Regions from separate parts of the Brevibacillus sp. NSP2.1 genome, predicted to be linked through region 3. Evidence: predicted binding sites of a transcription regulator. Region 3 holds the regulator's gene; each other region holds the start of a gene.
The links. The regulator LexA, encoded in region 3, represses DNA repair genes until DNA is damaged. The targets are predictions, from matches to a motif close to CGAACATATGTTCG.
Positions count from the first base shown of each region.

Region 1: a site for LexA is predicted at 5,213-5,226, ahead of uvrB (excinuclease ABC subunit UvrB). Genes of this name have one in related genera too.
Region 2: a site for LexA is predicted at 2,375-2,388, ahead of M655_RS11115 (DNA polymerase IV). Genes of this name have one in related genera too.

Region 1 covers NZ_CP048274.1:673,795-684,570, forward strand. The annotation lists gene M655_RS03285 (S41 family peptidase) at 1-895, shown strand, start outside; gene M655_RS03290 (PDZ domain-containing protein) at 1,006-2,274, shown strand; gene M655_RS03295 (hypothetical protein) at 2,425-4,125, shown strand; gene M655_RS03300 (flagellar hook assembly protein FlgD) at 4,193-5,125, opposite strand; gene uvrB (excinuclease ABC subunit UvrB) at 5,304-7,280, shown strand; gene uvrA (excinuclease ABC subunit UvrA) at 7,295-10,162, shown strand; gene M655_RS03315 (HD domain-containing protein) at 10,304-10,776, shown strand, end outside.
Region 2 covers NZ_CP048274.1:2,209,824-2,220,599, forward strand. The annotation lists gene M655_RS11095 (hypothetical protein) at 1-548, shown strand, start outside; gene M655_RS11100 (GNAT family N-acetyltransferase) at 575-1,060, opposite strand; gene M655_RS11105 (VOC family protein) at 1,083-1,262, opposite strand; gene M655_RS11110 (AraC family transcriptional regulator) at 1,401-2,270, shown strand; gene M655_RS11115 (DNA polymerase IV) at 2,447-3,688, shown strand; gene M655_RS11120 (YhjD family protein) at 3,685-4,065, shown strand; gene M655_RS11125 (YolD-like family protein) at 4,062-4,412, shown strand; gene M655_RS11130 (C39 family peptidase) at 4,484-5,239, shown strand; gene M655_RS11135 (hypothetical protein) at 5,486-5,767, shown strand; gene M655_RS28320 (helix-turn-helix domain-containing protein) at 5,893-6,339, shown strand; gene M655_RS11145 (ECF transporter S component) at 6,546-7,028, shown strand; gene M655_RS11150 (hypothetical protein) at 7,016-7,144, shown strand; gene M655_RS11155 (energy-coupling factor ABC transporter ATP-binding protein) at 7,148-7,582, shown strand; gene M655_RS11160 (hypothetical protein) at 7,551-7,703, shown strand; gene M655_RS11165 (ABC transporter ATP-binding protein) at 7,763-9,601, shown strand; gene M655_RS11170 (ABC transporter ATP-binding protein) at 9,570-10,776, shown strand, end outside.
Region 3 covers NZ_CP048274.1:2,467,227-2,478,002, reverse strand. The annotation lists gene ltaE (low-specificity L-threonine aldolase) at 1-554, opposite strand, end outside; gene M655_RS12470 (HesB/IscA family protein) at 685-987, shown strand; gene M655_RS12465 (HelD family protein) at 1,061-3,301, opposite strand; gene crcB (fluoride efflux transporter CrcB) at 3,341-3,706, opposite strand; gene M655_RS12455 (DUF896 domain-containing protein) at 3,806-4,003, opposite strand; gene yneA (cell division suppressor protein YneA) at 4,096-4,437, opposite strand; gene lexA (transcriptional repressor LexA) at 5,026-5,649, shown strand; gene M655_RS12440 (DUF456 domain-containing protein) at 5,711-6,196, opposite strand; gene M655_RS12435 (DUF4269 domain-containing protein) at 6,324-6,890, shown strand; gene M655_RS12430 (CD3324 family protein) at 7,233-7,496, shown strand; gene M655_RS12425 (FusB/FusC family EF-G-binding protein) at 7,668-8,306, shown strand; gene M655_RS12420 (hypothetical protein) at 8,921-9,394, opposite strand; gene M655_RS12415 (hypothetical protein) at 9,517-9,690, shown strand; gene M655_RS12410 (arsenic resistance protein) at 9,963-10,776, opposite strand, start outside.

The sequences.
Region 1 (10,776 bases), 1.8 Mb from region 3:
AGAGCCGCTCAACATCGTGTGCATTCGTGACGATATTCCAATCGAAACGGTGAATAGCCAAATTATCGAGAAAAACGGCGTAAAGGTCGGCGTGATCGGCATTACCCAGTTCTCGACGGAAACAGCCAAGCACTTCAAGGAGCAGCTTGCTTCCCTGGAGAAAACGGGAATCGGCGGCCTCGTCATCGACGTGCGCGGCAATCCGGGCGGCTATTTGCTGGCTGTCAAAGAAATCGGAGAAGTGCTCGTGCCGAAAAAAGGCGTCATCGTCGCCATTGAGTACGGTGCTGGCGGGCAGCAAAAAGAAGAGTACCGCTCGACAACGGATGCTGCCAAACCGTATCCGATTGCGGTCCTGATTAACGGCGGAAGTGCCAGTGCCTCGGAAATTTTGGCCGGGGCGATGCGCGACAGCGGCAACTACAAGCTGGTCGGCGAAAAGAGCTTCGGAAAAGGCACTGTCCAAAGCACGATGGAAATGACGGACAAGAGCCAGCTCAAGCTGACCATCGCCAAATGGGTCACCCCAAGCGGCGAATGGATTCACAAAAAAGGAATCGAGCCGGACTTCAAGGTCGCGCAGCCTGATTATTTCAATGCGACGCAGTTGCCAGCCGACAAGGAGCTGGCCCGCGACATGGCAGGCGCTGACGTGAAGAACCTGCAACTGATCCTGACCGGACTGAAATTGTCGCCAGGCCGCGATGACGGCTACTTTGACGAAAAGACCGAACAGGCGATCAAGCAGTTCCAGACGGCGAAAAAGCTGCCTGTAACCGGAAAAGTGGACGCGGCGACCCGCAGTCAGCTCGAAGAAAGCTTGCGCGAAACGATGCGCAAGCCGGAGAACGATCTGCAATTGCAGAAGGCGCTGGATGTCGTTACCGGCAAATAGGAAAAATAATCAAGAACAGGGAAGCAGGGAAATTCCGCTTTTCCGTAGAAATGATAACCACGGCAAATCACATGTCGTGGTTTTCTTTTTTTCCATTTGAGGTGAGGCAATTGGCGATTCAGGCAGATATGCTTTCCATTGCATATGGCTTTGCCGCATTTTTTCTCAATCCCGTTTTTTACCTCTTTCTCGGCTTCATTTACTTGCACTATCGCAGACAGATGAAGCTGGAAAGGCAGCTCTTTGCCGCACGCATGCAGTCTCCGCTCCTTTCGACAATCCGCGCAGTAGGGATGGGCGTGGCAGGGGGATTGTGCATCTCTCTTCTCGCCGCAGGACTGGGAGTCGTCGTGCAGGCGCAGGATTTGTGGATTTTATGGGCATTGGCCCTTCTTTTGGCGCTGGTTCGCTTGCGTTTTCTCTGCTTTGCTTATGCGGCGGGTCTGCTGACGGTTTTCCATGTAATTGCCCAACTGTTTCCGGGTTTGCAGGACGTTCCTGGTCTGGGCAGTGTGTGGACAATGCTGCTGCAGGCGAAGCCGATTCCGCTCCTTGCCCTGGTAGCCATCATGCACTTGATCGAAGCGATGCTCGTCCGCTGGAACGGAGGCAGGGACGCTTCTCCGCTGTTTGTCGAAGGACAGCGCGGACGAATCGTCGGGGCTTACTTGTTGCATTCTTTTTGGCTGACTCCGCTTGCCCTGTTCGTCCAGGTGGAGCCGGGGACGATCAGTGGCGCGCTTTATCCGGGTTGGCCGTTTTTTTCAGGCGAGCTTGCTTCCTTCGGACTGATGCTGCTGCCGACGGTTACGGGTTTTTCGGATATGACCCAGACGATGACACCATTGGAAAAGGTCAAGCAAATTTCCAAAAACCTTACCTGGTACGCAGTCGGGCTTTTGGCGCTTTGCGCCCTGTCCGTCTTGTTTGCCCCGCTCGTTTTGCTCGCTGCCCTGTTTGCGTTGTTCGGGCATGAAGCGTTGTTTTTCTGGAGCCAGTGGAAAGAAAGGAAGCGTTCTCCTTACTACATCCAGTCTTCACGCGGCATCAAGGTCATGGGAGTCATCCCGGGCACGCGGGCAGAGGAGATCGGGATTGCGACAGGAGAAATCATCGTGAAGGTCAACGGCATTCCGGTGCGAGACAAGGAAGACTTGTACCCGGCGTTGCAGGCCAATCCGGCTTTTTGCAAAATGGAAGTGCTCACGCGCGAAGGCGAGATGAAGTTTGTGCAGTGCGCTGTCTACGCGGGCAATCACCATCAATTGGGAATCATCGTGGTGCCGGACGCAACGACTCGCGTATTTGTCGATTTGAAACGATCCAGCGTCGTCGAGCTTATCAAGCAGAAGCTGGAAAAACTGAATGTCGGAGCTTGATGTATCGAACGAGAGAAGGGGAGAAGGTATGCGCCAACGGTTGCGTGCCTTCTTTTTTTTGGATAGACAGGTTCGATAAAAACATTTTTCTGAAAAGCTCGTCTGTTCGTAAAACTTACGCCTGGCTGGCGCGTCTACCTTTACGAGGAAATGAAGGGAGTGAGTCATTTGTCCGATCTGAAAAAAACGGTCTTGTGCGTTTTGACTGGGGCGTTAACGGCGACAAGCATAATGGTTGCGCCATTTGCCGGAGCAAGCGCAGAAAAATCGGCCAGTTCTGTACTCGCAGCGAATGCCGAGAGCGCAGTCCCTGCACCTGTTGCCAAAGGGGTGCAAAAATTGGTTCGGCTGTTGCCGGAACTGTCTTCGCGCAAGGTCGTTTACGGTGGCGATGTGGATGGACCAGGTGTCAGCGGCGTAAAAGTGTCTTTTGTGCGGGCGGCCACCGGAACAGCTCAGGGGGAGGACAGCGCGATTTTTGACCGAGCCACAGGGAATTTGCTCCAGTTGGACCTCGTTCCCGCCAAAATGGCAAAGCCAGCATTTCCGACTGACCAGCAAGCGAAAACGCGAGCGCAGACTTTCCTGACAGGCTTGCTTGCTGGAAATACGTATCAGGCGAGAGAAGTGAAGAAGGAAGAAGGCAAACTGACGGTCAGAATGGTTCGCAAAGTGAACAATGTGGTGTTCGACGATGCGTATGACAGCTTTGTCAGCTTCGACGCCGCGGGGCGGCTTGTCGGGTTGCGGATGTTTGACGGGCGATTGTATGAAACCGTGAATCTGGCGGTACTCCCTTCGCCGCAGCGCGTCATTTCCGCAGCGCAAGCAGTGGGCAAGTGGAAGGGACAACGCCCGCTGGAGCTGGTGTACTTGCTGCCGGAGCAGGAGCAAAACAATCAGACGGCAGCGCGTCTCGCCTATATTGTCAAGGATGGAGTCATTTCGCAGGAGCATACCGGCAGTGCCTTGGACGCGTTCAGCGGAAAAAGGCTGGCAGCACCAGTCCAGCAGGCACAAATTTTGAACGTGACCGGGACAGGGGAAAAGTGGAGCGCGCAGACCGAGAACGAGGCCCGCAATTTGCTGCGCATCCTGTTCAAACTCGAATCAGCCAATTTGCCGCTTGCCGTATTGGACGAGAAGTACGATGACGGCCAGGAGCGCCGTTTCTTTATTTGGGGTTACTTCCCGGAGAGTGTCGCCGATGCGGACAAGAAATACCACATCGGAAGTTTTCCGGTAGGGATCAGCCAGGCCCAAAAGCACCATATTATGCTCGAAACCGATGCCAAGACAGGGCGGCTGATTCGTTTTGTCTACAAGCAGGCAGATGAGCAGTGGTCCACCGCCAAAACAGACAAGAGCCGGGATCGCAAAGGGGCGGAAGCGTTGTTGCGAAGACTCGTGCCTTCCGGAAGCAACCAGTTGAGGCTTGCCGATGTCGGCACCGACAAATATACGACGCTGGTGGCCGACCCGCTTATCGGCGGCGTTCCTGTCTACCGGATCGGGCAGATGAAAGAAGAAGGGATGTACACGATTACCGCAAATGCGTGGACGGGCAAGGTCGAGGAAGTTATCGTGAAGCGCCCGGACAACATGGTTTTCCCCGCTCGCGCCAAGGCGATCAATGAACAGGGAGCGATGGAGCGATTGCTGCAAGCCATGCCGCTTGAACTGACCTACATTCACCAAAAGGATCGGCAAACAAGCGCGATGAGCTGGAAGCTTGGCTATGACCTGTCCTTCCGCCAGACCCGCTCGCACTGTTTTTGCGGGGGCGATGTGAAGATAGATACGACGTTGTATGTCGATGCGCTTACGGGACAGACGGTCGTAAAAGAATAGGGACAAGTAAAAAGAAAAAGCCGCACGCTCCAGAGAGAGCAAGTGCGGCTTTTTCGCATAGAAAGGACTAGGCGCTCGCTTCAAACCCGGTGATTTGATTCAGCGCAATTTTTTTGTCATCAGTCAAGACGAACTCCACGACGCCGTTTTTCATGCTGACGGCTTTAATGACACCGTTCAGGCTGTTGTCTATGGTCGAGCCGTCTGTATTGGTTTGCTTTTCCGTATAGGTGATGTTGAAGCCGATCATTTGGGCGTACTGCAGCGAATTGCTCATGACGCTGCTGTCCGGCCTGACGCTCATGCCCACGACCTGATCGAGCTTGACCGTCATGCCGTTATCGAGCGTAAACTGTGTGGCGCCGTCTTTCATGGAGAAGCCGGTGACGACCGCGTTGGCGATTTCATCTACTTTGGTGATGTCGTCTGTGGTCGCCGGATTGCCGTCTTTGTCTACTTCCTTGGTCGTCTTGTACGAGATTTCCTTGCCGATCATGTTCATGAACTTCACGCTGCTATCCAGCGCATTTCCGGTCATGCCTTGCGATTCCAGACCTTTGATGTCCGCGAGCGGAATCGGGGTAGACTCTCCGGCGACGCGGAAGTAGATTTTGCCGCTGTCCATGTAAACGGCGTCGAGCACGCCTTCCTTCGTCTCCGTCGAGGTTTCACCCGTCACCTCGTCTTTGGTCGTGAGGGAGTAGGTGGCGGTGCGGCCGATCAGCGACTCGTACTTTTCCAGCGTCAGCATGCTGTTGTTCGATTGCTCCATCAGCGTCGCCATCTTGGTGATTTTTTCCACCATGGTCATCATGCTCGTTTGCTGGATGAACTGGGAGTTGTCCATCGGGGACATCGGGTCCTGATGCTTCAACTGCTCCAGCAGCAGCTTCATGAAGGCGTTGTTGTCAAGCTCTGTGGTGAACTCCTTTTTACCTTGATAGCTCATATGTGGTTGAATATAAGGATTATTTTTAACGGTGGTTCCGATATCTGACATGTCGATCCTCCCTGAAGGTGGCGAGTCTAACCGTACGTGCTTGTACACTACTACTTATTATCGGTATAATGTGTCGAAGGATGAAGACAAACATTTGTTCGAATTTCGGCTTATCATAGCCGGAATTGTGTTATAATGGAAATAGAAACAGTTATGCAACGAGGAGATGAACGAGGGAATGGACCGTTTTGAATTGGTATCGGAGTATCAACCGTCCGGTGACCAGCCGACCGCGATCGCCGAACTGGTAGCGGGGCTCCAGGCAGGCAAGCGGCACCAGACGTTGCTCGGGGCCACTGGTACGGGAAAAACCTATACGGCCGCCCAGGTGATTGCCCAGGTGAACAAGCCGACACTGGTGATGGCGCACAACAAGACATTGGCTGCCCAGCTATGCGCAGAGTTCAAGGAGTTTTTCCCGAATAACGCGGTGGAATACTTCGTCAGCTACTACGACTACTACCAGCCGGAAGCGTACATTCCCCAATCGGATACGTTTATTGAAAAAGACTCCAGCATCAACGACGAGATCGACAAGCTGCGTCACTCGGCGACCAGTGCCCTGTTTGAGCGGCGCGACGTCATTATTGTGGCGTCGGTATCGTGCATCTACGGCTTGGGTTCGCCGGAAGAATACAAGGAGCTGCTGCTGTCGCTGCGCGTCGGCATGGAAAAAGGACGAGACGAGATTTTGCATCGGCTGGTCGACATCCAGTACACGCGCAACGACATCAACTTTACGCGGGGGACCTTCCGGGTGCGCGGAGACGTCGTGGAGATTTTTCCGGCGTCACAGAGCGAGCAGGCGATTCGCGTGGAGTTTTTCGGAGACGAAATTGAGCGAATTACCGCCATTGACGTGCTGACCGGAGAGATTTTAGGGCAGCGCGACCACGTAGCGATTTTCCCTGCGTCCCACTATGTCACCCGCGAAGAAAAAATGAAGCTGGCCGTCCAAAGCATCGAGGCGGAGCTGGAAGAGCGGCTGGCAGAGCTGCGCGCAGCCGGGAAGCTGCTGGAAGCGCAGCGGCTGGAGCAGCGGACGCGCTACGATATTGAGATGATGCTGGAGATGGGCTTTTGCTCCGGGATCGAAAACTACTCGCGCCATCTGACGGGGCTTCCGGCAGGGCACGCTCCGTACACGCTGATGGATTACTTTCCAGAGGACTACCTGCTGTTGATTGACGAGTCGCACATGACCTTGCCGCAGGTGCGGGGGATGTACAACGGCGACCAGGCGCGCAAGAACGTACTGGTCGAGCATGGATTCCGCCTGCCGTCTGCGAAGGATAACCGCCCGCTGCGATTCGAGGAGTTTGAGCAAAAAATCAACCAGGCGATATACATCTCGGCAACGCCCGGCCCGTATGAGCTGGAGCACTGCCCGGAACTGGTGCAGCAGGTCATTCGCCCGACAGGACTGGTCGACCCGACGATCTCGGTGCGCCCGATCAAAGGGCAAATTGACGATCTCATCGGGGAAATCCAGGCTACGATTGCCAAAAACGAACGCGTCCTCGTCACGACATTGACGAAAAAAATGTCGGAGGACCTGACCGATTACTTGAAAGAAATCGGGATCAAGGTCCGCTACTTGCACTCCGACATCAAGACGATCGAACGGATGCAGATTTTGCGTTCCTTGCGATTGGGCGAATTTGACGTGCTGATCGGGATCAACCTGTTGCGGGAAGGTCTGGACTTGCCCGAGGTTTCGCTTGTCGCTATTTTGGACGCCGACAAGGAAGGCTTCCTGCGCAACGAGCGCTCCCTGATCCAGACGATCGGGCGGGCAGCCCGGAACGCCGAAGGGCGCGTGATTATGTACGCGGACAAGATGACGGACTCGATGAACTCGGCGATTCGCGAGACGGAGCGCCGCCGCGCCATCCAGCTCGCCTACAACGAGAAGCACGGCATCACCCCGCAGACGGTGAAAAAAGCTGTGCGCGAAGTGATTGAGGCGACAAAGGTGGCCGAGGAAAAAGCGGACTATTTGCCACACGCCGATTTCAAGAAGATGCCGAAGAAAGATCGACTGGCTGTCATCGAACGCATGGAAGAAGAAATGAAGGAAGCGGCGCGCAACCTCATGTTCGAGCGTGCGGCCGAACTGCGTGATTTGATTCTGGAGCTGAAGGCGGAACTCTAAGGAGAGGTTTTTTCATGCCATTGGAACATATTGTCGTCAAGGGCGCGCGTGCCCACAATCTGAAAAACATTGATGTAGTGATTCCGAGGGACAAATTCGTCGTATTGACGGGTTTGTCCGGCTCGGGAAAGTCTTCCCTTGCTTTTGACACGATTTACGCAGAGGGACAGCGGCGCTACGTGGAGTCTCTCTCTGCCTATGCCCGCCAGTTCCTCGGGCAGATGGACAAGCCGGATGTGGATTCGATTGAAGGGCTGTCGCCCGCTATTTCCATCGACCAGAAGACGACGAGCCGCAACCCGCGCTCCACAGTCGGTACGGTGACGGAAATCTACGACTATTTGCGTCTTTTGTATGCGCGTGTGGGCAGAGCGATCTGTCCCGAGCACGGCATCGAAATTCAGTCCCAGACGATCGAGCAGATGGTAGATCGCCTGATGGAGTACCCGGAGCGCACGAGAATGCAAATCCTCGCGCCGATGGTACAGGGGCGCAAGGGAGAGCACGTCAAGCTGCTGGAGGACATTCGCAAGCAGGGCTTCGTGCGCGTGCGTGTGAACGGCGAAATTACCGATTTGTCCGAGGACATCAAGCTGGAAAAAAACAAAAAGCACAACATCGAAGTCGTGGTGGACCGCGTCGTCGTGAAGCCGGATGTGCAGTCGCGCCTCGCGGACTCTTTGGAGACGGCTTTGCGCCTCGCGGACGGCAAGGTGATCGTCGACGTGATGGAGCAGGAGGAGCTGTTGTTCAGCGAGAAGCACGCCTGCCCGATTTGCGGATTTTCCATCGGCGAGCTGGAGCCGCGAATTTTCTCTTTCAACAGTCCGTTTGGCGCGTGCCCGGAGTGCGACGGTTTGGGCGTAAAGCTGGAGGTAGACCCGGACATGGTCGTTCCGGATGCGACCAAGACGTTGCATGACGGCGCGATTGGCGCCTGGGAGCCGAAGTCGTCGACTTACTATCAGCAGTTGCTGGAATCGGCTTGCCGCCACTTTAACATTCGCATGGACATTCCATACGAGGAGCTGCCCCCGGAGCAAGTGCAGATTTTGATGTACGGCAGCGAAGGGGAGAAAATCCAGTTCCGCTATGAAAATGAGTTCGGGCAAGTCAGGGAAGCGGTTGTGCCGTTTGAAGGCGTCATTCCGAATCTGCAACGCCGTCATCTGGAAACCAGCTCGGACTACATTCGCGAGCAAATCGAAGGCTTCATGAGCCAAAAACCTTGCCCTGTCTGCAAAGGGCACCGTTTGCGTCAGGAGAGCCTCGCTGTGAAGGTTGGAGAGCGCAGCATTTCCGAGCTGACGACGCTGTCGATTCTCGATGCACACCAGTTCATTAATGAACTGGTGTTGACCGAGCGGGAAGCGAAGATTGCCAACCTGATCGTGAAGGAAATCAAGGCACGGCTCAACTTTTTGATCGACGTCGGGCTGGATTACTTGACTCTGAGCCGGGCGGCCGGGACATTGTCCGGGGGCGAGGCGCAGCGGATCAGGCTGGCTACCCAGATCGGCTCCAGCCTGATGGGCGTCCTCTACATCCTCGACGAGCCGAGCATCGGTCTGCACCAGCGGGATAACGCCCGCCTGATTAAGACCCTGGAGCATATGACCAAGCTGGGGAACACGCTGATCGTCGTCGAGCATGACGAAGATACGATGATGGCTTGCGACTACATTATCGACATCGGGCCTGGTGCGGGTATTCACGGTGGCCAGGTAGTGTCTGCGGGCACGCCGGAAGAAGTGATGAAGGATGAAAACTCGCTCACAGGCGCCTATTTGAGCGGTCGCAAGTTCATTCCGGTCCCGCTGGAGCGCAGAAAGCCTACAGACAAATGGATCAAAATCGAGGGCGCGAAGGAAAACAACCTGAAAAACGTCACAGCGAAAATTCCGCTGGGATTGTTCGTCGCTGTGACAGGTGTATCAGGCTCCGGGAAAAGTACGCTCATCAACGAGATTTTGCAAAAGGCGCTGTCGCGCGATCTGAACGGCGCCAAAGTAAAGCCGGGCGAACACCGCCGCATCGTGGGACTGGAGCATCTGGACAAAGTCATTGATATCGACCAATCCCCAATTGGCCGGACGCCGCGCTCCAATCCGGCGACGTACACAGGCGTCTTTGACGACATTCGCGATCTGTTTGCCTCGACGAACGAAGCGAAGGTGCGCGGTTACAAAAAAGGTCGCTTCAGCTTCAACGTCAAAGGCGGGCGCTGTGAGGCGTGCAGCGGCGACGGGATTATCAAAATCGAGATGCACTTTTTGCCGGACGTGTACGTGCCTTGCGAGGTGTGCCACGGCAAGCGCTACAACCGGGAGACGCTCGATGTAAAATACAAGGGCAAGAGCATCGCTGACGTGCTGGAAATGACGATTGAGGATGCGGTGGAGTTTTTCCGCAATCTGCCGAAGATCGAGCGCAAGCTGCAAACGATTGTGGACGTCGGCCTTGGCTACATGAAGCTGGGACAGCCTGCAACGACTCTCTCCGGCGGGGAAGCGCAGCGCGTCAAGCTGGCCTCCGAGCTGTATCGCCGCAGCACAGGGCGCACGCTGTACATTTTGGATGAGCCGACAACAGGCTTGCATACGGATGACATCGACCGTCTGCTCAAGGTGTTGCAGCGCCTGGTGGAAAACGGCGACACAGTACTCGTCATCGAGCACAATCTGGATGTCATCAAAACGGTCGATTACATCGTCGATTTGGGGCCAGAAGGCGGTACCCGCGGCGGACAGATTGTCGGCACAGGTACGCCGGAAGAAGTGGCGCAATTGGAAGGCTCGTACACGGGAACGTACTTGAAGCCGATTTTGGAAAGAGATAGAGCGAGAACCATGGCCAAGCTGGAACAGTTGGTATCGAAGTAAACAAAGATGGCCTCCCTGGTAAAAGCAGGGGGGCGTCTTTTTCTGTCCAAAACAAGCCGGGCAAGAAAAAGGGAACCGCTAAAAGCGTGGCGAGGCTGCGCCATGCCATGCTCATGCTGGCAAGAGACGGGGGAGAAGAACATGGAATACGTGGCTAAAGCGCTGGCGGCCCTCCCAGCCGATCTGGTGGAGGAAGCGAAAAAATGCTTTGACGGTCAAGACCCTGCACACGATTGGCAGCATAATTTGCGCGTGCTGGCGATGTGCGAGCGGATCGGGGGCGAGGAAGGGGCGGACATGCAGGTGCTGCGCCTCGCTGCTTTGCTGCACGATGTCGGGAGAGCGGAGGAGCGGCAGACCGGGGAGTGCCACGCGGAAATCAGCGCGCGAATGGCAGGAAAATGGCTGCGGGAGCGCGGCATGGAAGAAGAACTGATCGCGCGGGTACAGTCCGTGATCCTCGCCCATCGCTTTCGCAAGGAGCGTCCGCCTGTAAGCCTGGAAGAAAAAATCTTGTTCGATGCGGACAAGCTCGATTCAATTGGCGCTATTGGAGTTGCCAGAGTTTTTGCTTATACTGGGGTTATTGGAGGGCCTATCCAATCCGACGACCC
Region 2 (10,776 bases), 260 kb from region 3:
TCGTGTACGACTTGGGAAAAGGAACAGAGAAGCGGATTGCTGGGGCGATCAAAGGCTGGATTCCGACGAGCGAGTTCAACGGGGAAGTGCTGCCTGTCTCCTTCCATGACGACGGCCGCTACGCCACGTTTGCCATGAGAAGCGAGGAAGCGGGCTTTGTGGAGATTCGCCAGCGCTACGACTGGAAGAGCGGCAAGGTCATCGACTGGCATCCCCCGGTTCCGGCTGATTTCTGGTCCGGGTATGTCCAGTCGACAGACGGGGAGTACCAAATGTACTGGAATGCAGGGCTGTTCAAGGGCAACGTGCAGTTGATGGACATGCGCGGCCAGGGCCTGTGGCTGCCTGGCACGCACCGCTATTTGTTTACCGAATGGGAAAAAGCCGCGCAGGAAACCGACTTGAAGCAGTCGCTGTACTTGTTTGACGCCGATACGAAGCAGCAGTCTGTGCTCGTGTCGGGCCTTCCTGCGGGGCTTTCCCTCCTGGGAGCGAGCGCGGACGGCAAATGGATGTACGTGATGACGGATCGGACGTTGGCTTTCTAGCTTGTGACGGCTGGCCAGACCTGACGCTAGGCTTCGTACTCGTCGGCCAGCATGGATAAAACAACCAGCGATTCGTAAGTGTCCCCTGTTTTCAGGCAGTCGCGCAAGATTCCTTCTTCGCGGAAGCCTTCGGACAGGTAGAGCGCGCGGGCTACGCCGTTTGTTTCCTTGACGTCCAGCCACAGCCGATGGGCTTTTTGTTCGCGAAAAGCCCACTCTTTAATCTGGCGCAGGACACGACGGCCGTAGCCGTGCCTTTTTACTGCCATCGTAATGCGCAAGAGCTCAATCGAATGGTGCGGACTGGCCAGCCCGGCGATGATGACGTAGCCGACGGGGTGGCCTGTTTCTGTTTTCTCGGCGATCATGTGCAAGATGTCGGGATCATCCAAAGCCTCGCGGTGGCGCTCTTCCGGCCACGGAAGGATGAACGGGGCATTTTCTGGCGCTTGCTCCACGTCGCAGACGAACGGGAGGTCTGTCGGTACAGTCAGTCGCAGGCGGACGGTCATGCGGGTCACCTCTTCTTTTTTGCTAACATTTGGCTGCCATCAACGCATTTCCGTCGGGATCTTTGAAGGTGAACCAGTGCCCGTGCTGGATGGGGCTGGTCAGCTCCACGCCAAGCTCCTCCAGGAAGCGATAAGCGGCGTCGATGTCGCGGACAGCGACGAAAATGCCTCCGATTTCGGCGTGCAAGGGAGAAGCGGTCATGGGCAACAATCCCTTTCGGTGCGGTATGGTATGCTTGTTAGGAATGCCAGCCGAAGCGAGCCTGCATAATCGGGCACGAAATGTCGGATGGCTTCGTTTGGCGTCTGCTATTCTGTGGTGGTGAGGGAGGTCGTTTTCATGGATTTGCTGCAAAAGCTGAATGAAGCTTTGGACTACATCGAGGAACATCTCGCTGGCGAGATCGACTTCAAGGAAGTCGCCCGGGTGGCGTGCTGCTCGGAATACCACTTCAAAAGAATGTTCTCGTCCTTGGCGGGCATTCCGCTCTCGGAGTACATCCGGCGCAGGCGCATTACACTCGCGGCTTTCGACCTGAAAGACAGCAAGCTGAAGGTGATCGACATCGCCGTCAAGTACGGGTACAACTCGCCTGACTCGTTCGCTCGCGCCTTTGCCCAGATGCACGGGGTGACGCCCAGCGAAGCGAGAGCCAGCGGGCAGTCCTTGAAAGCCTATCCGCGAATGACCTTTCATCTATCCATCAAAGGAGGCAGTGCCATGAATTACCGCATGGAAGAAAAAGAGGCATTTCGCATCGTCGGCTTGAAGAAAAGGGTTCCGCTGATCTACAACGGGGTGAATCCCGAGATTGCCGCCATGTGGGCGTCACTCGACGCCGAGAAGATCCGCCTGCTCAAGTCGCTTTCCAATGTAGAGCCGCTCGGGATGTTGAGCGCATCCACGAACTTTTCCGACGGCCGCCTGGACAACGGCGAGCTGGACCATTACATCGGAGTGGCGACTACGCTGGACTGCCCGGAGAGCCTGGCGAAGCTGGAAGTCCCGGCCTCTACGTGGGCCGTCTTCGAAGCCGTAGGGCCTTTTCCGGATACGCTGCAGGACGTCTGGGGGCGCATCTACTCCGAATGGTTTTTGTCTTCCGGCTACGAGCTGGCCGAAGGTCCGGAGATGCTGTGGAATGCTGACAAAGACACGACATCGCCGACGTTTCGCAGTGAAATCTGGATTCCGGTTGTCAAAAAATAACATATCATATGGGATTCGCACACGCTCGGCCAAACACCTGCCAGCGTGTGCTTGTCTTTGCAGAAATAATTACCATGTTTTTTTCGGAGGGACAGGTATAAAAACGAACATACGTTTGCTATAATAAGAACAAAGTTCATATAGGAACACAAGTTCTTGTTCAGGGGATGATGGTGATGCCTAATGCGAGCAAACGGATTGTTTTTTTGATCGATATGCAAAGCTTTTATGCCAGCATTGAAAAAGCGGCGAATCCGGCGCTGCGCAATCAGCCGATCGTGGTCGCCGGCGATCCGCAGCGGCGCAGTGGAGTGGTGCTGGCCGCGTGTCCGATTGCGAAATCATACGGAGTGATAACGGCAGAAGCGCTGTGGCAAGCGCAACAAAAATGTCGACAGCTCGTGGTAGTGCGCCCGCGCATGGAGCACTACCTTCAGGTGTCGATGCAGATCACGCGCATCTTCCAGTCGTTTACCGATCAGGTGGAGCCGTACTCGGTCGACGAGCAGTTTCTCGATGTGACAGGCAGCGTCCACTTGTTTGGCGATCCGCTGGAGCTGGCTGCCCAGATTCGGCAGCGCGTCTGGCTGGAGACGGGAGTCAACTGCCGGGTCGGAATTGGAGAGAACAAGGTCCTCGCGAAAATGGCCTGTGACAACTTCGCCAAAAAGCAGGAAAGCGGGATATTTTGGCTCAAGCGGGCAGAGCTGGCCGACACGCTGTGGCGGCTGCCCATCGAAAAACTGTTCGGGGTAGGCTCGCGCATGAAGCGCCATTTTCACCGGATGGGCGTCTATCAGATCGGCCAGCTCGCTGCGCTCAGCCCCGCCGTGCTCATCCGCCACTGGGGCGTGAATGGCGAGGTGCTGTGGCGCACAGCGCACGGCCTGGACGACTCGCCGGTTTCGTTGAACGAATACGGGACACAAAAAGGGATCGGCCACCATATGACGTTGCCGCGCGATTACCATACGGCAAAAGAAATCAAGGTCGTGCTGTTGGAATTGTGCGAGGAAGTGTGCCGACGGGCGCGGCAAAAAGAACGGATGGGCTCGGTGCTCTCCATCGGCTGTCGCGGCGCGAATCTGGCGGCTGGCGAAGGTTTTGGCCGCCAGATGAAGCTTGCGGAAGCGACGAATGACGCCATGGCGCTGTACGAAGCGGCTTGTCGCCTGTTTGAGCGGCACTGGACAGGGGGGCCTGTGCGCAGCATTGGCGTCACGCTAGGGCAGCTCGTGCCTGATAATATCGTGCAACTGAATTTGTTTACAGACACGCACAAGCGCCGCTCGCTTGCCCAGGCGATGGACGACATTCGGGCGCGCTTTGGCCAGGATGCGATTTTGCGAGCGGCCTCAGCCTTGGAGGCGGGGCAGGCCAAGGAGCGTGCCCGCAAGATCGGAGGGCATTACAAGTGACAGAGCCGATGCCGTCAGGAGAAGCGAGGGAGCAAGAGCTGGTGCGTCAATATATTTTGTTTGGCATCCTGTTTCACGCGGTGATGGCGGATGCGGGGCAGATGGGAGTTGTACCGCTGAAGCTGTCTTATCAGGACGTGTTCCAGGAGCTCTCCCGCTGGGCAGAGCGTAAGCATCAGCAATTGCGCCGTCATTTGCGGCAACTCGGATGCACGATTGTCAGCGCTCGCCGCGAGGATTATGCGTACGTGGTTCATTACCGGCAGCGCGGGTACTTGCGGGAAGCGAGCTATATCATTGAGGTGTTGCGCGCCGAGTGCCAGGAGCTTGTCGGCGCATGGGTACGAGATCATCACCAAGGAGAGAAGCGAGCATGAGAGAGACACGCGTATCCAAAAAGGAAAATTTGTTCGTCTCGAGCCGGTTTGTGTTGCCGGAGCATCGGGAAATGTACGTGCGCATGAAGGAAGAGGAGCGCCGCTACGTGCCGCCCGAGCTGGACCAGGAGCAACTGGGAGCGCTAAGCGAGCTGGTGTGGCAGGCGTTCCAGACAAAGAGCGTTTTGACGTTGACGTACTATGACGGGCAGGCGCCGCGCCGCTTGTCGGCACAGGTCGTGCACATAGATCAGGCAGCGCGGCGATTGAAGCTGCGGGCCGGCTCCGAGATGCACTGGCTTTCGTTTGCCCGCTTGCTGCATGCGGAGCTGGCAGCGCCTTTCTAAAACTAACCATTCATGCGCGACTGTCTGGCCGGGCCACCCTGTGGGTAAAAGACAAAGGAGTGGCGTGAACGTTGAGTTGGGCAAGGAACATTACATGGGCAGCCGCGTTTGCCATGCTGGCGGGCTGCACACTTCCGCAGGAACAGGCGGACCCGGCACGTGACCCTGTCGCGCCCGCGCGTGTGCAGCAGGAGAAGCTGTTCGACCTGTCGCCGCAGCAAGCACCGCGACCAGCCAAAATGATGCTGGATGTCCCGATTATTAGCCAGAAGCCGGAGCTGCACAACGGCTGTGAAGTAACGAGCCTGGCGATGCTGCTGAGGCATGCCGGACAAAACGTCGACAAACGGGTGCTGGCCGAGCAAGTGCCCAAAGATCCTGAGCCGTTGGTGAAGGAACAAGGGGACATCAAGGAATGGGGAGATCCGAACATCGGGTTTGTCGGCGACATGACAGGGGTGCGCAAAGGCTTCGCCGTTTACAACAAGCCGCTGGAAAAGCTGCTGCGCCGCTACATGGGCGAGCGGACGGTCAATTTGACCGGGGCATCCTACCAGGCGCTTTTGGACCAGGTGGCAGCGGGGCGTCCGGTCGTGATCTGGGCGACCGGAGATTTTCAACTGCCTACCGAGTGGGAGAGCTGGTACAAGGACGGGAAAAAAGTGGTAGCTCCTTTTGACGAGCACGCTGTCTTGCTGGTGGGCTATGACGAGACTTACGCGTACGTCAACGATCCGCTTACGGGAGCAAAGCAGCAGAAGGTCGCGCACAAGGCTTTGGAATCGAGCTGGACAGCGCTGGGCAAACAGGCGATCAGCTATCAATGAAGCAAAAAAGGGCTCTTGGCAAAAAGGGCTCTTGGCAAAAAGGCAAGCCGCAAAAAACAGCGTGCCGCGCTGAAACGGTGTGTGTGAAGAAGATGCGGGATTCCTGAAACGAAAAGCGGTCAAAAACAACCGTTTTTCGTCTTTTTTTGGCCGAAACGCTTTTTGCCAGAACGGACTGTTTCCCTGTATTGTTAGGATATCTTTTTTGAAGCAGATATCTGATGGATAGGACAAAGGAGATTTTACATGCTAGCACAAGAAATGGGTGTCATGTTCACCAAGCATGCCGATCAAATTACTTCCAAACGTTGGGGGGATTTTATTCAGCAGTTGGAGGAAAAAGGCTTGTACGTGCTTATCGAGACGGACACGATCGGACGGGTAATGAGCCCTTTGGGCGGATTGATGCCCATGCCCTGTAAGAGCGAAACGCTCCACATTGTGACAGCGGATGAGCTGGAACAGCGCGGTTTGCCGCTCGGTCACCACATCGTGACCAAGCCAAAAGAAAAAACAACGACTGCGTAATTGTAAAGCGAACGGACGAAACCTTTTCTGCCCGGTGAATTTCTGGGCGGCAAAGGTTTTTTTGTGCATGCCGATTAGTGGCAAAGAAGCGAATTTCATTGATAATGAGAATCAAAATCAATATAATGGAAGAAAATGTGCAAGCCAGCGACGGTTGTTCGCTTACCATACATGCCGGACTAAAAAGAGGATGGGACAGATGCGTATTCAAGCCGAATTTTCACAGTTTACGGAGTCGGCTGGAAAAGGCCAAGCTGCTCCTGGAAAGAGAGCGGATCAGCGTCAGCGAGGCGGCGTTGCTCGTGGGCTACAGCAATTTCAGCCATTTTGCCTCGATTTTTCGCAAAACGTACGGCATCAACCCGAGCTGTACGGCAAACGGGTCGAGAAACGATAAACCAGCGAGAAAGGCGCTCTGTTGCATGTTGCAGGGCGTCTTTTTTGTACAGACAAGAAGGGAGAAGATTCTGAGCAGTATAAGGGCGACATCGCGAGGCTGCGAACAAAGGGAGAAAGCGAGACTTGTGTCCTTTGCCATTTGGGGACGAAAAGCTCGCAGCCCAGTGTTCTAGTGAATGGGGCGCGGCGTTTTGCCCCGAAAAACAGGGCCGACTGCTTGCGTTGCGCGCAACTCACCGTCAGCGCATGACCGTGAGAAATGGGCAATTTCTCCGTCCAGGGGCAGCGTCTCTCCGTGAAATGGCGGTAAAGGCCAGGGCCTTCCCCTTATGATGAAGAGGGAAAACAGAAAGCAGCAAGCGCTAGAGAGGGGAACCCAATGAAAACAGGCTTGGAGAAGGCGGGACGCGTCCAGCGATATTGGAGGAGAAAGGACCTGCTGATGGCAGGACTGCTCAGTGCCGTCTTTGCCATCGTCATCATTGGCGTGAATTACGTTTACATGCTGGCTACTTCCCTGCTTGGCCCGATTTATTCCCGCATCCTGATCGGCTTTTACATGCTGCCCGGCCTGATCGCTCTCTATCTGATTCGCAAACCGGGAGCGGGCTTGCTGGCAGAAACGGTGGCGGGGCTGGTGATGATCCCGTTCACATCGTACGGCTGGATGATGCTGGTGGGGCAGGCGGTCAACGGGCTGTTTTGCGAGCTGCCGTACGCGTTCGCCCGCTACCGGACGTACAGTGCGCGGTTCATGCTGGCGGCCGCAGCCGTAACAGGCGCGCTCGCGGTCTTGAGTGAATACCCGCTGACAGGCTACGCGATTTGTCCGCAGGGGCGCAGTTCGGCTTGTTTGCCGTGACGGCAGCGAGCTGCGCACTGGCGGCATGGCTCTCCCGGGCGTTGTGCCACGCGCTTTTGCAGGCAGGCTTGCTCGCGGACTATCGCGTGAACCTGGCGAACCGGACAGGACGGTAGCCGATGGTAAGTGGCGTACTGGAAGCGCGGAATGTCTGCTTTGGCTACGACGACGCGGAGCAGCTTGTCATCCGCAACGTGACTTTTCGCGTGCAAACAGGCGAGCTGCTGCTCGTCATGGGAGCATCGGGCGCGGGCAAAAGCACGCTGGTTCTCGCGCTGAACGGCTTGATTCCCCACGCGCTCCAAGGCAGCTATGACGGCGAGGTCCGGGTCGCCGGGCGAAACACGCGGGAGGCGACAGTAGGCGAGCTGGCGATGCACGTCGGGATGGTGTTTCAGGACCCGGAAGCCCAACTGGTTGCGTTTACGGTGGAGGACGAGGTGGCGTTCGGTCTGGAAAACCTGTGCCTGGAGCGGGCAGAGATGGAGCAGCGCATCACGCGGGCCTTGCGCGAAGTCGGGCTTGCCGACCAGCGGCAAAAAGCAGAAAAGTGAATTTCACCGGGCAGACTGGCAGTTTATCCTGCTGCACTGGCTGTTGTCCGGGCTGCTGGTTGTCGGGCTTGCCGCATCCGGTTTGCTCGGGGACATCTCGTTTCTCAAAATGTTTGCATAGGCCTGCTTGCTTGCCAAAAAAGCAGGCCGCATAACTTCGCTGGAAAGGAGTGGAGTAGGATGAGCGAGAAAAAAGGAGTGCTTCGTCTGTTGGAAATCGCAGACGAAAAACGCAGCCTGCTGGTTGTCTCGGGGATTTTGTCGTCCTTGAGCGCGATCTGCATGCTGATTCCTTACGCATCCGTCTATTTTATTTTGCAGGAGCTATTGCTCCATGCCTCGGCTCCGGCGAATGCCGACGGGGCGTACATGGTCCGCTGGGGAGTGATCGCGCTGGCCGGACTGGTCGGCAGTCTCATTCTGATGTACGCAGGCGGGATGGTTTCGCATATCGCTGCTTTTCGCATTTTGTACGGCTTGCGCGTCAAGCTGGCTTCGCATATTGGCCGACTGCTGCTGGGCTGGCTGAACGGAACGTCGACGGGGGCCGTGAAAAAGACGCTGGAGCAAAACGTGGAAAAAGTAGAGACGTTTGTCGCGCACCAATTGCCCGATCTGGTGCAGGTGATCGTGACGACGGTTGTGATGATCGGCGTCATGTTGTACCTGAATGTGTGGCTGGCGCTCGCCTGCGTAGTGCCAATCGTCCTCGCGCTGCTGGTGCAGGTCCTGTCGTTTGCCAGTACGAGAACAAAAGAAAATGTCAGGAAGTACTACGACTCGCTGGAGCGGATGAACGGATCGGCCGTCCAGTACGTGCGTGGCATGCCGGCGATTAAAGTGTTCGGGCAAACCGTTCACTCTTTTCGGCGTTTTTACGCGGACATGATTGCGTATCGAGACTACTGTGTCAAGCATACGAACGATTTTCAAAACGGCTATTTGACGTTCAAGGTGATTTTGGGCTCGTTCGCCGCCTTCATTTTGCCTGTGGGCGTGTTTTTGTTGAGCCGCGACCCGCAAAACGTCGCTTTTGCGTCTGTCCTGCTCTTTTTCCTCGTCATGGCGCCTGGCATTTCCGCGCCGATGTTCAAGATCATGTTTTTGACCTCGACTTTGCGCGACATTGGCGAAGGGGTGGAGCGGATGGATCGGATTTTCGCCGAGCCGCCTGTCGCCGAGCCGCTTGCTTCCAGGCAGCCCGAGCATTTTGATGTGCAGTTTGACGACGTCTCGTTTGCTTACTCCACGGAGGGCGAGGCAGGCAAAGAAGCTCTTTCCCGCGTGTCCTTTCTCGCTCGCCACGGGCAGGTGACGGCGCTCGTCGGTCCGTCCGGGGCAGGCAAGTCTACGGTGGCGAACCTCATTCCGCGCTTTTGGGATGTGCAGGAAGGGGCAATCCGCATCGGCGGCGTAGACATTCGGGAAATGTCCAGCTCTGATTTGATGAATACCGTCGCGTTTGTGTTCCAGGAGACGTTTTTGTTTTACGACACGGTGTACAACAACATCGCGGTCGGGATGCCGGACGCGGCGCCCGAGGCGGTCTATGCCGCAGCCAAGGCCGCGCAGTGCCACGCGTTTATTCAAAAGCTCCCGCAAGGCTACGACACGCTGATCGGGGAAGACGGCGTCTATTTGTCGGGAGGAGAGGAGCAGCGCGTGGCGGTAGCCCGGGCGATTTTGAAAAACGCTCCGATTCTCGTGCTCGATGAAGCGACCGCTTTTGCCGACCCGGAAAACGAGTACGAAATGCAGTTGGCGCTGGCCGAGCTGGTAAAAGGCAAAACCGTCATCGTCATTGCGCACCGTCTGTCGACGATCCGCGAGGCCGACCAGATTTTGGTCATGCAAAAAGGCAAGGTCGTCGAGCAAGGACGGCACGAAGCGCTGCTTCAGGCAAACGGCTTGTACGCGCGGATGTGGGCGGCGTACACAGATGCCCAGAACTGGCAGATCGGGAAACAGAGAGGGAGGGTGGATACCGATGAGCATGCTCAGCAATATTACAGCCGGTAAACCGCGGGCGCTGCTAAAGCCGGTTATCTATACGACGCTGGCCAACCTCGCAAGCATTGTGCCGTTTGCCTTGCTGGTCGAGGCGGCGCGCCTGGTTTTCGAGCTGTTTGTCCATCCGGACGCGCCGCTTGACACGACGAGGCAATGGTGGGTATGCGTTTGGCTCGTCGTCTCGCTATTGCTTTTGTTTGCGGCGGAGATGCCCGCTTACCGCACGCAGTTTCGCGGTGCCTACAGCGTGGCGGCAGAAGGGCGGGCCAGGCTCGCCGAGCATTTGCGCAAGCTGTCGCTCGGCTATTTGAACAAACGCGACCCGGGCGATTTGGCGAACATGATGATGGGCGATTTCACGATGGTCGAGCACGGGATTTCCCACCTCGTGCCGCAAATGATCGGGGCGCTGCTCATGCCTGTCATCGCCATTACCGGGCTGTCCTTTATCGACTGGCGCATGGCGCTGGCCTTGTTTGCTGCCTTTCCAGTCGCGATCCTGCTCGTGCTCGCGACGTCCGGGCTGCAGCGAAAGCTGGGCGCCCAGCATATGCGGGCCAAAATCGACGCAGCCAACCGCTTGCAGGAATATTTGAACGGCATCCGCGTCATCAAGGCGTACAACTTGACGGGTGAGCGCTTCGTGCGGCTGGAGCGGTCGTTTCGCGAGTTCATGCGGCAAAGCATTCGCATCGAAGGCTTGCTCGGCCCGATTGTGCTCTGTGCTATCGCCTTCATCCGGGCCGGACTCACGCTCATGGTCATGACAGGAGTGTACTTGCTGGTGGGAGGCAGCCTCGACCTGATTACATTCGTCCTATTCCTTCTGGTCGGCACGCGCATTTTCGACCCGTTGACTACCGCGCTTGTCAACTATGCCGAATTTCGTTACCACGAGCAGGCCGGGGAGCGGATTGTGCAACTGCTGGGGGAGCCGATCATGCCAGGCGAGCTGCAGCCGCCGGAGGAAGACGACGTGACGCTCGAACGTGTCTCGTTCGGGTACAACGAAAACATGGCGCTGAACAACGTCAGCATGCGCATGCCAACCGGCTCGTTTACAGCTTTGGTCGGGCCGTCCGGCAGCGGAAAAAGCACGGTGCTGCGCCTGATCGCCCGCTTTTACGACCCGACTGAGGGCCAGGTGCTGCTGGGGCAAAAGCCGCTGGCGAGCATGGACCCGG
Region 3 (10,776 bases):
CAAACGTCGACTCCTTGGGCGACCGCCGCATTGAACAGCCTCGCCCCGTCTAGATGAACCGGAATCCCGTGCTTTTGCGCCACGTCATAGACGCCCTTCATCTGCTCGACAGTGACCACCGCGCCTCCAGCCCGGTTATGCGTATTTTCCAGGCAAATCAATTTCGTTCGCGGAAAATGAATGTTGTTGCCGCGGATCGCTTTTTCCACGTCTTCCGGGCGCAAGGCACCGCGCTCTCCCGCGAGTGTCCGGGTTTGCACGCCAGCCAGAGCCGACATCGCTCCCCCTTCGTAATAAAAAATATGCGATTCCGCTTCCGCGATCACCTCGTCACCATTGACACAGTGGGTCAGCACAGCGACCTGGTTGCCTTGTGTGCCGCTGGTGACAAACAAGGCCGCCTCCTTCCCGAGCCGTTCCGCTGCAAGCTGCTCCAGTCGGTTTACCGTCGGGTCTTCGCGATAAACATCATCGCCCACTTCGGCTTCCGCCATCGCGCGAAGCATCGTTTCAGTCGGTTTCGTGACGGTATCGCTGCGCAAATCCATTTTCATAAAAGCGTCCCCTTCCGCATGTTCGTCTAGCAACTCTATGTTCCAGAACACTTTCCACATTGCAACTGCAATTCCCTCTTTGCTAAGATGGAGAAGAAACTCACATACATACAGTTAGGAGACTTGACCGATGAAGGTAAAGATCACTCGCAATGCAGCGAAGCAACTGACCACGATCATGGAGCAGGAAGAAGACAAAGACCTGAAGCTGCGTGTCTATATCACTCACGCGCACGGCGATCATGCACACTACGGCCTGGCGCTGGACAAACCGACCGAAGAGGATGAAGTAGTCTCCACTGACAAGGAAATCGACGTTGTCGTGAAAAAAGACGAGCCGCTTCTGGACGGCATCATCGTCGACTACCTGTATCTGCCGCAAGAAGGCTTCGTCATCACCAACCCGTCCAAAGGAAACACAGGCGACCATTAATCGCTTTGAGCCACACACGCAAAAACCCCTCTGCTGCTTATTCAGCCAGAGGGGTTTTTACTATTTGCCACGTTCAAGCCTGCGTGTACAGCTCGGGCGAAAGCTCAGCCAGCAGTGGCGCCTGCTCCCCTGCCATCTTCGTCAGCACGAGGCGATGCACCGGCCTGGTCATCGCCACGTAGAGCAGCTTCGCGTCCCATTCGTTGCTTTGATACGCATCCACATCGACCACGATGACCGCGTCAAACTGCAAGCCTTTTGTCAAATAGGCAGGCATCACGGTTACGCCGCCCGGAAACTGGTTGTCTTTGCTGCCGAGCAGCGTCAAATCGGCAATGCTCTTTGCAAGCGCCTTGTGCGCCTTTTTGCTCGCCTGAATCGTCTTGGTGACGATCGCGATCGTTTGCAACCCTTCCTTTTGCAGAGCGGCCACCCGGGAGCTGACTTCCGTCCACAGCTTGGCGCGCGAATCGGCCTCGACCATGACCGGCTTTTCGCCATGGCGCAAGACGGGCTTCGCCAAGACGGCTTCCGGCAGCTCAATCTGCCGCAGCACTTCGTTGGCGCACAGCATGATCTCAACTGTCGAGCGATAGCTTTGCGCCAGCGTGTAGTAGGCGGGACGAAGCTGTTCGAAAATACCCTGGGTCAGCTCCTCCCACGCGTGAATGCCGCGGTAGCTGTGAATGCCTTGGGCGATGTCGCCGACAATCGTCAGCGAGTGGCGCTTCGTCGCGAGCGCAATCACGGCAATCTCCAACGCGCTCAAGTCTTGCGCTTCATCCACGACGGTATGGTCGAAATGCCCGGCCTTGTTCATCCCTTCGATGATATGCTGCAAATACAACAGCGGCGCGATATCCTCCGCTTCCAGCCGCTCCTGGGCAAACAGCGCCGCAGAAGACCGGCTCACATCGCGGACCACTTCGTCGGAAATGTCCGCAGGGACAAGCTTGCGCAACAGCTCCTCCTCTGCGATCAGCTCGCGGTACGACTCGAAAATGTCCAGCCGCGGGAAGGAGACGAGGTACGTATCCAAAATTTGCTCCAGCATTTTTTCAAACTTGGCCAGCCCTTGCTTGTCGAGGTCGACTTTTCGCTCGCGCAAATGCGAAAATAGCTGTTTGTTCATCTCCTGCTTCAAATGCTTGCGCAGCGCATCGACGCGCCGATGGTACGGCAAGGACCCGAACTGCTCCAGAAAAAACTGCCGGATCGTCTCGCCCGGGATGGAGAACACTTGCTTCGTCTTGTTGTAAAGAAAACTCAGTTTTTTGAACGGGATTCTCGTCTCGATCACGTAGCGTATGTACTCTTCCATGGCTTCCCGGCACGCCAGCGAGCCTTTGAAACGCAGCCGATGGCGGGTGATTTCCTGCTCCCGCTCGTCCTGCCCTTCTTCAAAAAACAACTGCAGCGGTTTGTCCGGGCTCACGATCCGCCAGCCTTTGGGCATGAGCGGCTTCACGAGCCGCGCCGCCCAGTCTACAAACGTCGATTGCTGAACATCGTCGACGCCAAGCTCGGGTAGCACCTCTGATATGTACGTCAGAAACATCCGGTTCGGGGCGAACACCATAAATTTTTTCGACATCATCGTATCCTGGTAGTTGTAAATCAGGTACGACAGCCGATGCAGCGCAATCGTCGTCTTTCCGCTGCCCGCAACCCCTTGCACGACGATCGGCCGATCTTTTTCCGCGCGAATGATGTCATTTTGCTCCGACTGGATCGTCGCGACGATATCTTTTAAGCGGCTGTCATTCGTCAAGTTCAGATTGGCGTTCAAAAATTCGTCGATGAAGCCTTCCTGCAAAAACTCGTCCGGGTGCCCCATCTCGCGGTTGATCGTCTCTTTTACAGCGCCATCGTAAATCCCGACGATTTTTCCGTCCTCAATCGCGAAGTTGCGCTTCAATCTCACCTCGCCGCGCACGATCTCGCGCCCCATCCGGTAAAACGCATCCTTGCTCTCTCCGGAATAATAGAGACTGGCAATGGGCGCTCGCCAATCCACGACGATCGAATCAAACGTATCGCTGCGGACGATCCCTCTTTTTCCGATGTACACCTGGTCAAGCTCGTAAACCTCGTCCTTGAGAAAATCGACTCGGCCAAAGTACGGCTTGTCGCGTCCGTGATCCTCCAAATAACGCAGGTCTTTTGCCTTGCTTGCGTTCACGACCTGCTTGACGTAATCGTCGGTCGCTTCCCGAATCTCTTCGCGCAGCCGAGCGATCTCCCCATCGATCAATGCAATCGTCTCATCCAGCTTGTTCTGTTCTGCCTCGTAATCGCGGTGTTGGGTACTCACACCCATCCCCCCTCTCGTCTTTTATCAATGTGATGGTCGTTATTGCATTTGTCTGGCAAGCCAGATTCCCGCGGCACAAGAGAGCAGGCCGACCACGATACTGAGCAGGGCGTAAACGAGCCCGCGCAGCCATTGTCCCTCTCCCCAGAACGAAACCACTTCCAGCGAAAATGTGGAAAACGTCGTGAATCCGCCCATAATGCCTGTCGTAAACAAAAGATACAGCTCAGGCGAGAAGCCTCCCCGCTCCTTGCCGATCACAAACAAAACGCCGATGGCAAACGAGCCAATGATGTTCGCCAGCCACGTGCCTACAGGCCAGCCCGGCTGATTGGCAACCAGCGCCAGCACATAACGAAGCAACGAGCCGACTGCTCCCCCAACCGCTACAGCCACCCATGCCATTGGTCCCCCTCCTCAATTGCAAAACTGGCAGAAGTCGTCAGGAACAAAAAGACACCCGAGCGTCAAGCAAGGATGTCTGCCGTATCAATACAAGTAAGTTTACTGTTTTGGACGATTTTCCTCAAGATCTTCCACATAGCGGATGGAATCCAGATTCGCTCGAAGCGACATCTTGACCGCATCGATGTACTTTTGGCGCAGAGCTTTTTGCTCCTGCTTCTCCTCGTCAGTCAAGCCAACCTCGCGAGATTTCTTGACCAGTTCGTTGATTCGTTTAATTTCTGCGTCAGATACCACGTTCCGGTTCCTCCCACTCTGTAGTAATGCCGCTTTATTATATCATATCAGTCGGAACTGGCAAGAGAGCGGATGGCGGGCAAGTGCTCGAATCAGTCCGTTTCCGGGATGAACAAGGTCTGCCCCGGATAAATGAGATTGCTGTCGAGGTTGTTCGCCATTTTGATATCGAAAATCAGATCGCGCACATCCACCTTTTCCGAATGATGATGGCGCACAGCAATCGTCCAAAGACTGTCGCCGGAGCGAACGGTCACTTCTTTTCCTTTTAGCGTCTCTTTATGCGCAGAAGAGGCAAACACCAGTTCGGTAAGCAAGTAAAAAAAGAGAGAGAACGTCAGCAAAAACAAAATAGCTTGTCCTCTCGTGATGCCCAAACGGACGCGGCGAGGCTGCTTTTTCTCGAAACGGTTATGGATAGACATGGCATTCATAATATGACCCCCTACAAACATACGTTCTATAAGTTCGTATCCCTATCATAAATGAGAACATATGTTCATGTCAATACAAAAACCGCCGTCTCGCAAATTCGCGCGGAGCTGCTGTGCGCAGCCGTTTTTGCTTCGGATGACGCTGCCGGGCGACTCTATTGGGGTGGATTTAGCTCGTTTCTAGCTGGTTGCTTGCTACCTGAACAGAAGTCCAAGTGTGCCGCGTTGGTGCGGTTTGTGGCTTGGCGTAAGCTCGGCTCTTCGGTACTGGAGCGGCTGGCGGTTTGACGTGAGCTCGACTCTGCGACAGTGGAGCGGCTTGTGGCTCGACGTAAGCCCGGCTCCGCGACGATGGAACTGTTTGCCGACTTGGAGTTAGCCCGGCTCTATTACAATGGAACGGCTGCAACTTACGGCTCCGGCCGCCCGCCCGCGCTTTTTTCGAGATTTGGCCGATGCTGTCGAATCAAATGCATTTACCCTGTCAAAAATTCCTGTTCGCATCAAAATCGAACTTATGTTTGTCGAACGCAAGCTCCCATGGTATAATATAGGAAAACATGTTCGAGAAATCAGGGGTGTCTCTCTATGTCAAAATTATCCAGCAGACAACAAGCCATAATCGAATTTATTCGCAAGGAAGTCCGGGACAAAGGCTATCCTCCATCCGTCCGCGAAATCGGCGAAGCTGTCGGACTTGCCTCCAGCTCTACTGTGCACGGTCATCTGGCGCGCTTGGAAAAGAAAGGGCTGATCCGCCGCGACCCTACCAAGCCTCGCGCCATCGAACTGCTGTCTGAGGAAGACCGCTTCCAGGACAACTTCGAGGACTCTGTCGTTCGCGTTCCCGTCATCGGGAAAGTAACCGCCGGGCAGCCGATCACCGCGATTGAGGACGTCGAAGAGTACTTCCCGCTTCCAGAAAATATCGTGACTTCAGACAAGGTGTACATGCTGCGGATTTCCGGGAACAGCATGATCGACGCCGGTATCCTGGACGGCGACTACGTAATCGTGCGCCAGCAGCACGTCGCCAACAACGGCGATATCGTCGTCGCCATGACAGAAGAAGACGAAGCGACCGTCAAGCGCTTTTTCAAAGAGAAGAACCACTTCCGCCTCCAGCCGGAAAACGCGACGATGGAACCGATCATTTTGGACAACGTCACCATTCTCGGAAAAGTCATTGGCGTCTATCGCCTCATCCACTAATCGTTCCAGCGCATGAAAAAAGGACAGCCTCCGCTGTCCTTTTTCGTCTCTATCATTATATTTATCTGGCAAGGAAAAACCAGACGATCATGCTCACCTGCAACACGACTTTGACAACTGCGCTTCCCAAAAAGCCGATCAGCGAGCCAAAGCCTGCCTTTACCGCTTTCTCTATCGGCTGCTTTTGCACGAGCAACTCCACCAGCACCACGAGCACGAACGGCATAATCAGCATCCCGAACGGCGGGAACACGAAGATTCCGAGAACAATCCCTACGGCCGCAGCCACCGAAGACCATTTGGAGCCGCCGTACTTTTTCACGAAAAACATGTTGGTCAACAAATCCGCACCGTACAGCAAGATACTGAGCACCACCATCCCCCACCAGAAAGACGCTGGCAACCCCGCTCCCGGATCGGCTATGAAAAAGTGGTAGAGCAAAAAGCCTGCCCACAGTAAAATCGTATCGGGTAGTACTGGCAAAAATATACCGGCGATACTTAGCGCGAAAAGCACCAACACGATAATCCAAAGAACAATATCCATTCTCTATGCACTCCTCTCACATAGGTAATACGAGAAAAAGCCGATTGAAGTTGCACTCTTCTTTTGCGAATCCGTGAGGCCGTCTGCGAGGAGTACCTGCCTATTTTAACGAAAGCGGAGGGTTACTATGACGCGAAACTGGCGCGACCTATCTTATTTGCACAACGGGACACCGAAACAAAAAGCTGCGGGCCAGGCCATCGCCCAATCCGCGGTCATGCAGCGGCTGCAAGCGTTCGATCCCGTGCTCGCAGGTACGATCCCTCTGGACATCGACATTGCGGACAGCGATCTGGACATTATTTGCGAGTGCCACGACCTCGAGCAGTTTGCCGACGTCGTCCGCGCTTCGTATGCGGCGTATGAAGGCTACGAGGAAGCTCGTCTGCTCGTGCAAGGCGTGCCCACCTGCCTGATTGCGTTTTTTGCCTGCGGCTTCTGGTTTGAGCTGTTTGCCCAACCGCGCCCGGTCGAACAGCAAAATGCGTATCGGCACATGGTCGTCGAGCACCGTTTGCTGCTGCTCGGTGGCGCTGACGCCCTCCGCGCCATCCGCCAGCTCAAGCAAGACGGCCTGAAAACCGAACCTGCTTTTGCCTCCTATTTTAACATTCCGGGAGACGATCCATACCAGGCGCTGCTGGATGTGGAAAAGTGGACGGAAGAACAGCTCCGCACTCTTGTGACCAGGTAAAGAGTCCCCCGCTCCTTTGTCGCATAGGCGGACGGCGCGCGCGTGGCGAAAAAATCGCCAGAGCCGCGGTGCAAATGGCGGACAGATGATTTATAATGGGAACTACTGCGCGGGCACTTGGCGGCGCGCAGGGAGAAAACGCGAACGAGGGGGTGTGTGGTTGGTGAATGGAATTGGTTTGCCAGATACTGCAGCGTCTCATGCAAAGCCTGGGAATAAGGCGATACTTTGCATGAGGTGGACAGTCGTTTAGACAATTCATCGCCTTCTCTAACGTATCTCATTTCTTATTTCCTGGCTTTGCCCCTTATTTTTCACTTTAAAAATAAGGAGCGAGCGGAAATGAAATATGTGAATGCAGCCAGCATGCTGCCAGAAACCTTGATCGCAGAAATCCAAAAGTACGTGCAGGGAGAAATCATCTACATTCCGAAACCGAAGACGGCCCATCACAAATGGGGGACCCGGACCGGCGGCAGAAAACAGTTGGATGAACGCAACAGCGCGATCCGCAACGCTTTTCGCGAAGGCGCCTCCATCCAGGAGCTGGCCGAGCAGTACTTTCTCTCGACGGAAACGATCAAAAAGATTGTGTATGCCAAATAGACAAAAGCACTGGCGCGTCCACGAGACGGTCAGTGCTTTTCCTATGCCGAGTTCTTTTTACAATCGTTCTTTCCCTTTGCAGCGCACTCCGCTCCTTTTACAGTAGAAGGTACAAACACCATCACGACTCCTCACGCCCGACGGAGTACGCTGCAAGGAGGAACCAGAAAGATGCAACCATTTATTTCACCCCACCACTATCACTTCATCAAAGCACAGGTGCAAACCTTGTTGAACGCATACACAAGCAGCACAGACCCTAACGTCATCCGGGCCCGCAAAGAAATCGCCCAGGAATCCGTGTTCCAGCTCTTCCCCGGCATGACAGAGGAACAAAAACAACTGCTTGCGCCACTCGCAGCCATCAAGGAAAAGAACGAAGCCAAACAGTTTTTGCTGCGGCTCTCGCCGTATATCATCCCTTTTCCCGCTTTGACCGAGCAAGCGATCAAAAAAATGTTCCCGAAGGTCAAGAAGCTCAAGCCGCCTGCGACAGCGGAAATCCCGTATGCCGAAACGTCGTATGTAAGCTGGTTCGACAGCGGGGCAGACAAAAAGTACATTATCGCCTACTACCCTGACAAGCTGATCGGCATTCACGGCGTTTTTACTCCCCTGCCCAAAAAAGGGATTTGTGCGATCTGCAACAAAATTACCGACATCGGCATGTTCGTCCTGGAAGCGCGGGGGGCGGGCGACGGCACGTATTTGAAAAAAGGAAACTACTTGTGTCAAGACAGCGTCACTTGCAATCAAAATATTCGTTCGCTGGAAAAACTGCATGATTTTCTGGCTACGATGGTCAAATGAGCAGAAACACGATCATGCGCGAAAAACAGTGGCGGCTCCTTGTTCAAGCTTAGCGAACAAGGAGCCGTTTTCATAAAAAATACCCCTCAAGCAACTCAAGGGGCAGTTGACGGCAAACGGGCGAGAGGATGCATTCGTTCTTTTGACCGAATCTTTGATGAAGCCCGCTATCTTTGCGAAAACTGCGCGGAGAAATAGAGCTTCCACAAAGGCCACGCCATCAGGAGGGCGATTTTCATCGACAATGGCGTCCATCAACGGAAAGGGAGGATTTTCCTTTCGGGTACCTTTACTATACTTTGCTTCTCTATTTGCTGTCTCCTGACCAAAGTTAGGTGAGGTTAATCTTTTTCACGGGAGTTGCTAGCGTTTCTCTTATTTTGCCAGCGTGGCGAGTACATCCAAACTGTTCCGCCACTCGCTGTTTAGGCGGGGGAACTGCCCTCTCAGCTTCCATTGGCTTGAGCATGGTACAGCCAGATAGGCCGGTCGGAAGCGAGATAACGATTGTTTCGGCATGCCGGGCGAACTGAATGTACGTGGATCGGATAGGTTAAGCCCCGCTAGACAAAAATGGTTCGTCCAAAGCGGCGGGCAAAAGAAGGATGCGGCTGTTACAAGTAGTCGAAAAATCGGTTCCACCAGGTGTATTCGCCGATCATCGCTTGATTTTTCCCATCGTACAAGGTGTTCAGCTCGTCTGCGGGGATGTAGCGGTAGCCGTTCTCCTGCAGCGTGGCGATGATGCGGTTCAGGTCTGGTTGCTTTCCCGTCTCGTCAAAAGCGCCATGGATCGTCACGAACCGTCCAAAGGCCGAAAAGCGGATCGCCAGCTCGTAGCACATCGCATAGCTTCCCCCGCTCGCTTTCGCATCGTGTTGGCTTTTTTCCAGGATGTACATCTCTGCGAAAAACGAGGCGTCCTGTACGCAGTCGTCCAGTTCGAAACGGTTGTCTGTTTCAGCTTCCAAGCGGGCTTTTACCATTTTTACTTGCTGCATTTCTTTTCGGTAATCGAAGTCTTTCGGGGCATACCATTCGGCTGCGTCGTCGAAGTGGAGCAGGAGTTGTTTTAGTTGCGGGTTCATAAAGGTTCCTTTCCTATAAGAAACAATGTTATCTTTTTGATTTTGTACCCTTTACAAAAAATAGAAAAGAATCCTTATTCATGTTATGCTCTCACTAGCTAGGCCACAAAGGAGAGATTGACATGGGAAAAAGCATTTTGATCGGGCTGGCCGTTTACGTCATCGGCATCATCCTCGTCTCGGCTACTACCGCCATTTATAACGGAACTCCTTCAGAGTTGTCTTATTTGCGCGCCATATCGTACGCAATTATTTACCTCGCAGGCGTCGTCGCTGCAGCGCTGTGCTGTTCGTGAAAAAGCGCCAGAAATAGTTCCTCGCCAACAATGCTCGGATTCCCTCCTGGCTCAATCCGTTCTGGTCAAAAAGAACAAGAGGGACTATTTTCATTATAAGCAGCTTGAGTGCTGTTTTCATGGTAGCTTCTGCTTTCTCTCTTTTTAGCTAGTCCGGAAAGCAGGAAATCGCCAGTTCCTTCTGATCCACTCCCACTCTTGGTTGCAGGAGCGGATCAGCCTCGTTAAAACCCCAATAAAAAATGTTCTACTAACTCATTTATGTAAACGAATCACTTTTGTTTCTCCGCAATTCCCTCCGCCCCTCGCAAAAGCACCTTTGGAACCAGCCGAATATATACTAGCTCCCCAATCAGCTCTACAATGGTTTGCGTCACGATCACTGCCGACGCCACTCCGTTTAGCGGTTCCGGCAGCGCCAGTGCAAACGGAAGAACGACCAGAGAGTTACGCGTGCCTGCACTAAAAATCAAAGCTCGCCCTGCTCCGGTATCCAAACGGAATAGATGGGAAACAATCCGCGCAATAATCGGTGTAATCGCCATATATGCTGCATAGACAGGAATCACTTGGATGATCGAATCAAAAGAGCTATACAGTTTGGCAATTTGCGAGGCAACGACAACAAAAAGCGTTAGCGCCATAAAAGGCACAGGCAGCCATGCTGTCGCATCAAGAAACCGTTCTCCCCGTGGTTGTCTTGTTGACCACCATTGCGTAAGTAGAGCAAGAATCAGCGGGACGACAATAAGCCCGAAAAACGCTTCGAGAAATGGCCCGACACTCACGATTTCTGCTGCTTTCTCGCCCATAAAAAGCCATAGATAAACGGGCAAAAAAAGCATTTGGGTGACAAAAAGGATCGGGGTTGAAACCAACACGAGTTTCTCGTTCCCACGCCCAAGATGGGTGAAGACAATCACATAGTCAATGCAGGGGGTAAGCAAAACAAGAAATACCCCTAACAAGATTGCTGGATCGGCCGGAAGAAACCGCGTTAACCCCCAGACAAGGACTGGTACGGCTATGTAGTTGACGAGAAGGAGCGCATACATAAACTTTCGATTCGAGAGTGCCTCTTTTAAA